Regions from separate parts of the Neorhizobium sp. DAR64860/K0K1 genome, predicted to be linked through region 1. Evidence: predicted binding sites of a transcription regulator. Region 1 holds the regulator's gene; each other region holds the start of a gene.
The links. The regulator PhoB, encoded in region 1, activates phosphate uptake and scavenging genes when phosphate is short. The targets are predictions, from matches to a motif close to TGTCATNNANCTGTCAT.
Positions count from the first base shown of each region.

Region 1 (4,151 bases):
TTTCCTCTCGGCGGCCGATCCAGCCGACGCCAAGAGCGCGGTCCAGCAGCGCCGCACCCATTTGTCCCGCCAGATGCGGCCGTCGCTCGCTCCAATCGAGGCATGTCCGGCAGAGCGGGCGTTTCGAACGGGTCAGCTGTTCGAGATCGATCCCGAAATCACAAAAGAACCGTCTGCCCTCGTCGGTGATCAGGCCGGCTCCATCGCCGAGCAGCATGTAGCCGCTTCCTGTTAGGGCATCGGCGAGCGCGATGGCGAGACGGCCGGCCATGTGATCGTAACAGGTGCGGGCAAGCCGTAACGCTTCGTCTTTCGGGCCGACAGGATGATGGCGCTTCGGCCCATCCGCGGCGACTGCCATCAACGCGTGGATCGCGTGCGCGACTTCCGGAGAGGCAAGTCGGTAATAGCGGTGCCTGCCCTGCTTCTCGACCTCGATCAGGCGAGCCTGCGCCAGTTTGCCGAGATGGCCGCTGGTGGTCTGCGCGGTGACGCCGGCGTGGCGTGCCAGTTCGCCCGCCGTCAGCGCCTGTCCGCCCATCAGCGCGGACAGCATGTTGGCGCGTGCAGCATCGCCGATCAGGCTTGCAACTTCCGCAATCGTATTTCCTGAAACCATATTGGGCATGATCCAGTTCTAGCACCGGAAAACTTTGCCGTCAGCGGTCAACGGTTCGGCCGTCGTCGAAGCATTTCTTTTCCTGGTTCCGCTAAGAGGGGCGGAGATTGCATTCATGGGGACAGGAACTGGAATGGCGGACACCAAAACAAGCATGGCAACGGATCTGTTGCTGCTCCTCACGCTCGCGACGCTTTGGGGCGCGTCCTACACGCTGATCAAAGTCGGTGTGGAGACGATTTCGCCTGTCACCTTTATTGCCGTCAGAACACTGGTCGCCGGGCTCATTCTCGCTGCGGCCCTGCGCCTTCGCGGATTGAAGCTGCCGACCGACGGGCAGACATGGAAGCTCTTCACGGTTCAGGCCTGCCTCAACAGCGCTGTCCCCTTCACCCTCATTGCCTGGGCCGAACAGACGACCGATGCGGGCCTTGCCACCATCTTGAGTTCAACGACGCCGATCTTCGCCTTTCTGCTGACGGCGCTGATCACGCGCCATGAAAGCGTCTCTGGGGCCAAGCTGTTCGGAGTTGCCGCAGGCATTGTCGGCATATGCCTGATCGTCGGCATGGAGGCGCTTGCCGGGTCGGGCGAGAACCTCTGGGCTCAACTCGCCATCGTGGCGGCGACGATCTGCTATGCGGCGGCTGCCATCTTCGGCAAGAATTTTAAGGGATTGGACCCGATGATGCCCGCCGCGGGATCGCTGATTGCAGGGGCGGCCATCCTCATTCCCGTGAGCCTCGTGGTCGATCGGCCCTGGACGCTGACGCCCAGCGCCGATTCCATGCTCGCCCTGTTGGCGCTGGCGGTATTTTCGACGGCGCTGGCCTTCGTCATCTATTTCCGGCTGGTCCAGACGCTCGGCTCCGTCGGCACGACGGCGCAGGCCTATCTGCGGGTGCCGATCGGCGTTGGCATCGGCGTCGTGTTTCTCGGCGAAACGCTTGCCTCGACAGCCTGGCTCGGTCTCGCCTGCGTCGTGACCGGCGTGATTGCCATGACGCTGCCGGCTAGGAGACGCGGTGATCAGGCTTCCATCGAGTAGCCGGCACCACGGACCGTGCGGATGACATCCTGCATGTTGGAAAAGTTGAGCGCCTTCCGGAGGCGCCCTACATGCACGTCGACGGTGCGTTCGTCGACATAGATGTCATGACCCCAGACGCCGTCGAGCAGCTGCGAGCGCGAAAAGACGCGGCTGGGTGAGGCCATCAGGAATTCCAGAAGTCTAAACTCTGTCGGCCCGAGGCGAACTTCGCGGCTCTTGCGGTGAACGCGGTGGGTTTCGCGGTCGAGTTCGATGTCGCCGCATTTGAGGACGCTCGACAGCACTTCGGGTCGGGCACGACGCAGCATCGCCTTGACGCGGGCCATCAGCTCCGGTGTCGAAAACGGCTTGACCACATAGTCGTCGGCGCCCGTGGCAAGCCCACGAACGCGCTCGCTTTCTTCGCCGCGCGCCGTCAGCATGATGATCGGCAGGCGTTCCGTCTCCGGCCGCATGCGCAGGCGACGGCACAGTTCGATGCCCGAAACGCCTGGCAGCATCCAGTCGAGAATGAGAAGATCCGGAACGCGCTCCTGAAGCCTGATTTCCGCTTCGTCACCGCGAAGCACGGTATCGACCTCGTAACCCTCGGCCTCCAGGTTATACCGAAGGAGGACGCTGAGGGCCTCTTCGTCTTCCACGACTGCGATCTTCGGCTGCATTCCGACTTGCTCCATCACTCGTCCCGAACCGCACTTAGATCCGCCAGATCCGCTCGCGCTGCTTCAGGTCATTGTTTTTGGCAGTTATCGTCCCGAAACCGGCAGGCGATTTCGGGAGAGCTGCATCATGTCCCGGCGGAGCCGAGCATGTTGGACGTATCGTCCTTCGGACGTTCGCCCTCCGGCTGTGCACCGGTCGCGATGTAGTAGATGGTCTCGGCGATATTCGTCGCGTGGTCGCCGATGCGCTCGATGTTCTTGGCGCAGAACAAAAGATGGGTGCAGGTGGTGATGTTGCGCGGATCCTCCATCATGTAGGTGAGGAGTTCGCGGAACAGCGAGGTGTACATCGCGTCAATCTCTTCATCGCGCTGGCGGATGATTTCGGCTTTTTCCGCGGAGCGGTTGGCGAAGACATCAAGAACGTCCTTGAGCTGCACCAGCGCCAGTTCGGAAAGATGCTCCAGACCACGGGCGAGCTTGCGCGGGACGCCTGTTCCCTGCACGGCGAGCACGCGCTTGGCGGTGTTCTTACCAAGGTCGCCGACGCGTTCCAGGTCAGCTGCAATGCGCAGCGTGCCGATGATCTCGCGAAGGTCGGCCGCCATCGGCTGACGCTTGGCGATGGTGACGATCACCTTGTCCTGGATATCGCGCTCGGCGTGGTCGAGAATGACGTCGTCCGAGATGACCTTCTGGGCCAGTGCGGAGTCGGAGTTGACGAGCGCACGCACGGCATCTCCGCACATCTGCTCCGCCAGGCCGCCCATTTCGGAAATCCGGCGGTTCAGGTATTTCAGTTCCTCGTCATAGGCCGAGAGAATATGGGTCGAAACCATGTGTCTGATCCTTGATGTCTGCAGTTGCGGCTGACGGGCTCTGCGCCCGCATCAGCCGAAGCGGCCCATGATGTAATCCTGGGTGCGCTGGTCATCCGGATTGGTGAACATCTTGTCGGTATCGTTTTCCTCGACCAGATGGCCGAGATGGAACATTGCCGTGCGCTGTGAAACGCGGGCTGCCTGCTGCATCGAGTGGGTGACGATCACGATCGTGTAGTTGGCGCGCAGTTCGTGGATCAGTTCCTCGACCTTGGCCGTGGCGATGGGGTCGAGTGCCGAGCACGGCTCGTCCATCAGAATGACTTCAGGCGAAACGGCGATCGCACGGGCGATGCAAAGGCGCTGCTGCTGACCGCCGGAAAGGCCGGTACCGCCTTCATGCAGGCGATCCTTGACTTCTGCCCAGAGGCCGGCGCGCTGCAGGCTTGCCTCGACAATCGCGTCCATTTCCGTCTTGCCGCGGGCAAGGCCGTGGATGCGGGGACCGTAGGCAATGTTCTCGTAGATCGACTTCGGGAACGGGTTCGGCTTCTGAAACACCATGCCGACCCGGGCGCGCAGCTCCACGACGTCGATTTCCTTGTCGTAGATATCGTCGCCGTCGAGCGTGATCTTGCCGGTGACGCGGCAACCCTCGATCGTGTCGTTCATGCGGTTCATCGTGCGCAGGAAGGTGGACTTGCCGCAGCCAGACGGACCGATCAAAGCAGTGACGGTATTTTGGCGGACATTCAGGTTCACGTCATAAAGAGCGCGCTTGTCACCGTAATAAACGGAGACATCCTTGCCGATCATCTTATATGCAACGTCGTTCATTTTCTTGTCCAGCGCCTTCTCAACTGCAGCTTCTGACATCATGTTCATTGCTTCCCCCTTCCTCTACCAACGCCGTTCGAAGCGGCGTCGCAAGAGAATTGCGCCAACATTCATCAAGATCAGGAACAGGAGCAGGATCATGATCGCTCCCGAGGTTCGTT
Region 1 covers NZ_CP191459.1:2,903,061-2,907,211, forward strand. Annotated here, with positions in the region: gene ACQY1J_RS18590 (ArsR/SmtB family transcription factor) at 1-628, opposite strand, end outside; gene ACQY1J_RS18595 (DMT family transporter) at 753-1,667, shown strand; gene phoB (phosphate regulon transcriptional regulator PhoB) at 1,649-2,332, opposite strand; gene phoU (phosphate signaling complex protein PhoU) at 2,458-3,171, opposite strand; gene pstB (phosphate ABC transporter ATP-binding protein PstB) at 3,223-4,038, opposite strand; gene pstA (phosphate ABC transporter permease PstA) at 4,054-4,151, opposite strand, start outside.

Region 2 (4,151 bases), 1.3 Mb from region 1:
GCATGGAGACCATCAAGCCTCAAACCGTGGCGCTTTTTCGTCCAGATCGGCGTTGACCAGTCGAACTGCTTCCTGCGGTCCTTCGGGATGATCGAAGACAGCCAGTCTCAAAGCCACAAATTCCGCTCCGTTTTCGGCAACCTCGAGCGCCGAGGAAATGTCCGTGCCGCCCATGGCGATGCAGGGAATTTCCACCATCGAAGCCCACCATTCCGCAAGCGCGACGTTCTTCGGATGCGCCTCCGGCTTGATGTCGCCATCGAGCTTGCCGAAGAAAATATAGTCGGGGCGGCGCTCGCCCACTTCGAGCGCCGTGTGACGCTCGGATGCACCACCGGCGCCGACGATCATCTTCGGGCTGAATTTCTCGATCGTTTCTTCCAGCTCTTCCATCGAACCGGCCATATGCAGGCCATCTGCCTTGACGCGACCTGCGACGCGGCTGTCTCCGGCGATCAGCGCTGCGGCACCCGCAGCCTGGATCATCGGCACCATGAGTTCGGCGCGGTCCTGGAACGCGGTATCGTCTTCATCGTATTGCGGCAGGATCACCGAGGCGACATCGCCGCCCGCAAGCGCCTTCTCCAGTCGGTCCGCCTGCGCTTTCGCATCCGCATCCTGCGGCACGATCAGCACCAGACGGCAACGCTCTTCCTGTTTCTTCATGTTTCTTCCCATGCAGCGAACCGCAACCCGGCGATCCGCACTCGTTTTCTCTTGAATGATTCGATAGACCGGAAGGATTGCGCAATCAACCGCTCATCCCATCTGCCCGCCTCAACGGTGCAAGCCTGAAGTGCCCATGCCAGACATATTTTCCTCCGATACGCTCAGCCTCGCCTTCTTTGCAGCAGCGGTGCCCGCCGTGATGCTGGTCGGGCTTTCCAAGGGCGGCATTGGCGGCGCGATCGGCCTGATGGGCATGCCGCTGATGTCGCTTGCCGTCGACCCGGTCAAAGCGGCGGCGATCTTCCTGCCGATCCTGATCCTGATGGATATCGTGGCACTCTGGTCCTGGCGCCATTTCAACGACAGAAAAACCCTGCTGATGATCCTGCCGGGCGGCGTCATCGGCATCGCGCTCGGCTGGGCAACATCGGCCTATGTCTCCGACGACGCATTGCGGATCGTCATTGCGGCAGCAACCATCTTCTTCGCCCTCCGCTACTTCTGGCAGGTCTACGGCCCGGCTAAGAACCGTCCGGCCGCCGCACTGCCGCATCGTCCGGCGGCCGCCACGTTCTGGGGCGCGCTGTCGGGCTATGCCAGTTTCGTGGCGCATGCCGGCGGCCCGCCCTTCCAGATCTACGTTCTGCCGATGAAGCTGGATCCTAAGAAATACACCGGGGCCAGCATCCGCTTCTTCGCCATCGTCAACGCCGTCAAGATCATCCCCTATTTCCTTCTCGGCGCATTGGGGGCCGAAAACCTGACGATCTCGGCGACATTGCTGCCGGCAGCCCTGGTCTCGACCATGCTCGGTGCCGCGATCGTCAAGCATCTGAAGTCGGAAGTGTTCTATCCGATGACCTACGCGCTCGCGCTCGTTGCCGGCGTAAAGCTTCTGTGGGACGGCCTGCCGATCTGACCGGTCCATCCGAACATCATAAAAAACCCAATTACAATAAGGCCTTCCGCCGGTCGCGAGACACGAAAACGGTTGCTGCTTCGTCAAGTTATGCTTAGCTTCAAACTATGACACTCGATCCGTTTTCAGCCATTGCCGACCCGAACCGGCGCCATCTCCTCGAAGAGCTGAGACGCGCGCCGAAAACCGTGAATGAACTTGCACAAGGACTGCCGATCAGCAGGCCGGCCGTCTCGCAGCATCTGAAAGCACTGCTGGACAGCGATCTCGTGACTGTCACACCAGAGGGAACGCGGCGCATCTATGCCGTGAACGGCAGCGGCTTCACCCGGCTCAACCTGTGGCTCGACCAGTTCTGGACGTGAATTCTGGCCGCGACTGTGACGTTACGACCAGAACTGTTGCTTTTAGTCTTGGAATTTATCGTGCCGCTGTGGGCACCCTCTCACGAATGTACGTGAGGCGCGTGGCGCTTTTGATCGCCTAATGACGGGTGTCGGTCTTTAACCGCTCCACCTCGTCTTTGATGCGCAGCTTGCGGCGCTTGAGCTCTGCGATCTCACGATCGTCGGCGGATGGAGATGCGAGAACGGACTGGAGTTCCTCTTCGAGGTCGCCGTGCTTCTTTTCAAGCGATGCGATATGCGCCTGGACGGTCATGTGGCATGTTCCTTCCTTAGGTACCTGCCTTGGCACTCCTCTGAGCCAAGGCTTCAGGTTTGCAACAGAAGTGTGACACGGTTGGTCCGCTTTGTCGAAGGAGAAATCATGGTCTCTCAGCGGCAAATTCGTGGCGTCGGCTAACTTCCAGTTAACGCGGTTTGATGGTAGGAGCTTGCGGATGAAGCCGGGGTTTGCAAAAAGCCGGCGTAAAGAATGGGGACTGAGCATGCGTGATCAGGAACAGGCGGATAACCGGCTGGTACTCGCGAAACTTCGCCAGGAACACGAAGATTACGACGCCGCGATCAATGCCATGATCAAGGTCGGCTGTGAGGCTCTTCGCATCCAGCGCATGAAGAAGAAGAAGCTGGCCATCAAGGACCGGATGACCCAGATCGAAGACCAGATCATTCCCGACATCATCGCTTGAGTTCACCTTAAAGGGCCTGGAATGTCAGAAAGACCCGCAGTCGCCATCATCATGGGCAGCCAGTCCGACTGGGAGACCATGAAGAACGCCGCCGACACGCTTGATACGCTCGACATCGGTTACGAAGCACGGATCGTCTCGGCACACCGCACGCCGGACCGGATGTACGAATTCGCCAAGAGCGCCCGCGACGAGGGCTTCAAGGTCATCATCGCCGGTGCCGGCGGCGCTGCCCACCTGCCGGGCATGACAGCGGCCCTGACGCCGCTTCCGGTGTTCGGCGTGCCCGTCCAGTCGAAAACGATGAGCGGCACCGACAGCCTCTACTCGATCGTCCAGATGCCGGCCGGAATTCCCGTCGGCACGCTGGCCATCGGCCGAGCCGGCGCGATCAATGCCGCCCTTCTTGCTGCAGCGGTGCTTGCCCTTTCCGACGATGACCTTGCCGACCGGCTCGACGCCTATCGCGCGCACCACACCGCATCGGTCGCCGAATATCCCATCGACGAAGCACCCTGAGAAACATCATGACGATCCGCACCATCGGCATAATCGGCGGCGGCCAGCTCGGCCGCATGCTGGCGATCGCTGCCGCACGCCTGAACTACCGCATCATCATCCTTGAGCCGCAGGCCGACTGCCCGGCCGCCCAGGTCGCGAACGAACAGATCACGGCGGCCTACGACGACAGGACGGCGCTGGCCGATCTCGCCAGCCGCTGCGACGTCGTGACCTACGAATTCGAAAACGTACCGGTCGAGGCAGCCGAGTTCCTGCAGCAGTCGGTTCCAGTCTACCCGCCGGCCAAGGCCCTGGAAGTGGCGCAGGACAGGATTGTTGAAAAGCAGTTCCTCAACGGCTGCGGCATCGAGACCGCAAGGTTTCATTCCGTCGACAGCCAGTCCGATCTCGAAGCAGCGCTTGCAGACTTCGGCGGCAAGGGTGTCTTGAAGACCCGCCGCATGGGCTACGACGGCAAGGGCCAGCGCGTGTTCCGCTCCAGCGACGACAAGGCCGACGGCGCTTATGCGGACCTCGGCTCGGTGCCGATGGTTCTCGAAAGCTTCGTGCCCTTCGAGCGCGAAATCTCGATTATCGCCGCGCGCGCCAAGGATGGCACGGTCTCCTGCTACGATCCGGCCGAGAACATCCACCGCAACGGGATCCTTCATACCTCCACCCTGCCCGCGACCATTCCAGACACGACCGCGCAGACCGCGCGCAGTGCCGCCGAAAAGCTCCTCGCTGCCCTCGACTATGTCGGCGTGATCGGCATGGAATTCTTTGTGATGGCCGATGGCACCCTGATTGCCAACGAGATCGCACCGCGCGTGCACAATTCCGGCCATTGGACAGAGGCTGCCTGCGTGGTCTCGCAGTTCGAGCAGCATATCCGCGCGGTGGCCGGCGCAAGCCTCGGCGATCCGCGCCGTCATTCCGATTGCGTGATGACCAACCTGATCGGTGACG
Region 2 covers NZ_CP191459.1:660,080-664,230, reverse strand. Annotated here, with positions in the region: gene ACQY1J_RS07730 (tetratricopeptide repeat protein) at 1-4, opposite strand, end outside; gene ACQY1J_RS07725 (thiamine phosphate synthase) at 13-666, opposite strand; gene ACQY1J_RS07720 (sulfite exporter TauE/SafE family protein) at 803-1,588, shown strand; gene ACQY1J_RS07715 (ArsR/SmtB family transcription factor) at 1,696-1,953, shown strand; gene ACQY1J_RS07710 (YdcH family protein) at 2,072-2,248, opposite strand; gene ACQY1J_RS07705 (YdcH family protein) at 2,478-2,681, shown strand; gene purE (5-(carboxyamino)imidazole ribonucleotide mutase) at 2,703-3,200, shown strand; gene ACQY1J_RS07695 (5-(carboxyamino)imidazole ribonucleotide synthase) at 3,209-4,151, shown strand, end outside.
Region 2: a site for PhoB is predicted at 2,310-2,326, ahead of ACQY1J_RS07710 (YdcH family protein). Genes of this name have one in related genera too.

Region 3 (4,151 bases), 1.6 Mb from region 1:
ACGAAGATCATGCCGCCGTCATAGGCGCGCTCGGCGATAAAGGGCGAATGTTCGAACACGCCACCGAAGGTCGCGACGAAATCGTTGCGGGCGGTCATCGGCCGGTCACCGTGCTTGATGCCGACACATCTGACGGCTTGTGATGGGCATGCCAGTGGCGGGCGATCTCGATGCGTTGCGGCAGCCAGACCTTGTCGTGCGAGAGCACGTATTCCATGAACCGCCGCAGCGCCGCCACGCGACCCGGACGCCCGACGAGGCGGCAATGGAGGCCGACCGACAGCATTTTCGCCGCCCCCTCCTCGCCTTCCCGGTAAAGCGTGTCGAACGCATCCTTGAGATAGGTGTAGAACTGGTCGCCGGTGTTGAAACCCTGCGGCGTGGCAAAGCGCATGTCGTTGGTTTCCAGCGTATAGGGGATGATCAGGAACGGCTTGCCATCCAGCCCTGGCACCCAATAGGGCAGATCGTCGGCATAGCTGTCGGACGAATAGAGGAAACCGCCCTCTTCCATGACGAGCTTCAGCGTGTTGTCGGAAGGCTTGCCCTGATACATGCCATAGGGACGCTCGCCGGTAAGCTCCGTATGCAGGCGCACCGCCTCAAGGATGTGTTCGCGTTCCCGCGCTTCGTCGAAGTCCTTGTATTCAAGCCAGCGGTAACCGTGGCTGGCGATCTCCCAGCCGGCTTCCTTCATGGCTGAGACAGCTTCGGGATTGCGGGCCATGGCAAGCGTCACGCCGTAGACGGTGGTCTGGACGTTGAGTTCGGTAAACAGCCGGTGCAGCCGCCAGAAGCCCGCGCGCGAACCGTATTCGTAGATCGATTCCATGTTGAGATTGCGCTGGCCCGGCCAGGCGGCGGCACCGACGATTTCGGACAGCAGGTTTTCCGACGCCGGATCATCGTCGAGGATCGAGCTTTCGCCGCCCTCTTCGTAGTTGATCACGAACTGCACGGCGATATTGGCGCCGCCGGGCCATTTCGGATCAGGCGTGTGGCGGCCGTAGCCGACGAGATCGCGGGGGTAGTCTTTTATGGTTATGGGCATGGTCCACCTCGATTATCTCTTGTGGAAGGTAGCCCAGCCTTTCCGCCGATGTCGAGACGGAACGTGATCGCTCAGGCGATCTTGCGGGCGGAAACGCGCCCCATCGGATGCAGAGAATGGACATGGAACGGCGCACCGGGCTCATTTTCGACGAACAGCGCGATGTTGGCGATTTCCAGGGGACGCAGCAGATACGGATTGAAATGGGCGCGCAAGGCCGTTTCGAAACGCGGCATTTCGGCCGGTGTCATCGGGCCCGTCAACGTCATGTGAAAGCGGTATTCCTCCATCACGTGAGGGTTGCCCCAGCGGTGGAGGTTGGAAAACTGCGGCGCTGAAAGATCGCCGGGATCGGCGCGTTCCAGCTCGCCTTCCGAAAGCGGCGCCCGGAACACGTCGAATTCCTGCATGACGGCGCAGGCGAGAAACCGCATCCGCTCGCAAGGCACAGCCGGAACGAGCCCGAAATAATTGCCGAGACGCGCCACTTCGAGAAGCGGCAGTTCGAAAGGATCATGCGATCCCGCAAAGTGCATCAGATGGCGCAGCAGCATCTGTTCGGTGATCTCAGGCGCCAGCCGGAACGGCGCCTTCAGCGTGGCGTGAAAACCGCAGCGACGCGGCAGCGCGGTATGATAGGCGATCTCATGCAAACCAAGGTTGCAGATCTCGGGCGGCTCCATCGCCTCGCCGGAATAGGCACTGCGGCCGAGCCATTGCGCCGCGGCAAGCGTCAGCGGATCATGCGCAGGTGGCGTAAAATAGAGTGCGTAGCGCATGCGTCACCTTTTCTGCCCCTGTTCGTTTATTCACGCATGCTCATCAATCCCACGAATTGGGTTACGCGATTTGCGTGACAGATTAACGACGAGAAAGGGCCGAAACGCGCGTTTAACGCGTAGCAACCGAAAGATGATCCCAAAGTATAAAACTCTCGGGAAGCGAGTGCTCTTGACCGATGACGAAACCGAGCGCGGCATTCGCAAGCCTGTGGGCAAGCCCGAAGCTGACCTTGAAGCCGCCGGTGAGAGCGATGACGCTTGGATGGTCGGGATGCGGCCCCACCATCGGCTCACGGCCGATCGCCTTGGGCCTCAAGCCGGCCCAGCGCTCCACCACTTCCGCACCGGAAAGTGCCGGCACGAGCGCGCGGGCGCGAACCAACAGATCGTCGAGCTTGGCATCGGTGGCAAACGGCGCGTCGAACTCCTCCTCGCTGGTGCTGCCGACCGCCACGTGGCCATCGTCATGGGCGATGACATAGAGGCCGTTGAGGAAGAGGATCGGCAGCGACGGATCGATATCGGCCTTCAACAGCGCCGCCTGCCCCTTCACCGGCTGTCCCAGCGGAACCGAGATGGATGGAGACAGGGGACCAAGCAGCGGAAACGACTGCGGGCCGGCCGCAATCATGCAATGGCCAAAACCGATCGAGCGTCCATCGGCAAATTCGACGCGGTTTGCCACCGGGTCGATCCGCTCCGCCGGCAGTCCTTCGATCAGGCTCACATGCCGGGCGTTGCCAAGGAAGGCGGCGAGCGCAGCCATCAGATGACGGGGGGAAACGCGGGCGGCAAACGTGTCGTGCACGATGCCGGCTTCGGTAAAGGCCGGGTCCGGCCATCCGTCGAAAGGCGACGCATCGAGCACATGCCAGTGGAACGGATCGCCGTCGTGCCGCCAGTTGACCTCCGCCTCCTGCTGATGGCGTAGGGCGATGGGTCTGAGATGCGGCTTCGGCAGCGGGATCAGCCGACCGGAGCGGCGATAACCGCAGGACAGCCCGGCCTCGGCTTCGAGCCTCGCCACTTCGTCTTCGAGGGCGACGAGTGCGTCGAATTGCGCCTGTTTCTTGTCGTTCCAGCGGTCGGGCACATGCGACATCAGCGCGCCCAGAATGCCGCCGCTGGCACCCTGCCCCAACCGTCCGGCTTCGACCAAAAGGGTTCGGATGCCGAGCCGTTCCGCCTTGACCGCGGCCCAGAGGCCCATGATGCCGCCGCCGATGATCAGGAGATCGACATGATCGCCGGGGAGATGCGGCATCGCTGGCGATTGACCCCGGGGACCTCGAGGATTATCCGCATCTTCCATGAGCAATCACGATCCCGAAATTGTAAAAGACGACGCCACGCCTGAAGCCCCGGCGCTCGACTGGCATGACGGCGATATGCCGTATTCGACGGAATTTGGCGACCACTTTTATTGCCGCACCGATGGCCGCCTGGAATGCGGCCATGTGTTTCTGGCCGGAAACGGCCTGCCGGAGCGCTGGAACGAGATGTCGCCGACCGAAGACACGTTCCGCATCGGTGAGCTCGGTTTCGGCACCGGCCTCAATGCCTGCGAGACCTGGCGCCAGTGGGCGCTTTTCCGCAAACCCGGCACACGGCTGCATTTCACATCGTTTGAACTCTATCCGATGCAGCGCGACGAGATCGAGCGGGCACTGGCGCGGTGGCCGGAAATCGATCCGCAGCGGCAGGCACTGACGCAAGCATGGCCGGATCAACCAGGCGGACGGATCACCATCGACCTCGACGACCAGACGACGCTGATGGTTGTCTGCGGTCCAGCGCTCGACGGCGTCACGGCTGAAGAGGCAGACTTCGACGCCTGGTTCCTCGATGGCTTCGCGCCGTCGCGCAATCCCGACATGTGGTCGCCGGAGCTGATGCAGGCGCTGTTCAAGAAGACCCGCACCGGCGGCACGTTCGGAACGTATGCGGCGGCAGGCTTCGTCCGCCGCAATCTGGCGGCCGCGGGTTTCACCGTGGAGCGCCAGCCCGGCTTTGCGGGCAAACGCGAGATGCTGCGCGGACGCAAGGACTGAGGCTCTAAGACCTCAGTTGCCATCCAGCGCCGAAACGACGACTGCCCCATCCAGCCAGTGGCGGATCTTGTTTTCCAGCGCTTCGGGACTGATCGGCTTGGATAGATAATCGTCCATGCCGACCTGGAAGCAGAGTTCGCGGTCGCTTTCGAGCGCATGGGCGGTGACGCCGATGATCGGGACATGCGTGCCGGTCGCGTTTTCGAGTTCGCGGATCTTGCGGGTCGCCTGGTGCCCGTTCATCACCGGCATCGACACGTCCATGAT
Region 3 covers NZ_CP191459.1:975,762-979,912, reverse strand. Annotated here, with positions in the region: gene uraD (2-oxo-4-hydroxy-4-carboxy-5-ureidoimidazoline decarboxylase) at 1-98, opposite strand, end outside; gene puuE (allantoinase PuuE) at 95-1,051, opposite strand; gene ACQY1J_RS09445 (DUF1045 domain-containing protein) at 1,123-1,830, opposite strand; gene ACQY1J_RS09440 (NAD(P)/FAD-dependent oxidoreductase) at 1,943-3,145, opposite strand; gene mnmD (tRNA (5-methylaminomethyl-2-thiouridine)(34)-methyltransferase MnmD) at 3,144-3,884, shown strand; gene ACQY1J_RS09430 (response regulator) at 3,897-4,151, opposite strand, start outside.
Region 3: a site for PhoB is predicted at 1,905-1,921, ahead of ACQY1J_RS09445 (DUF1045 domain-containing protein). Genes of this name have one in related genera too.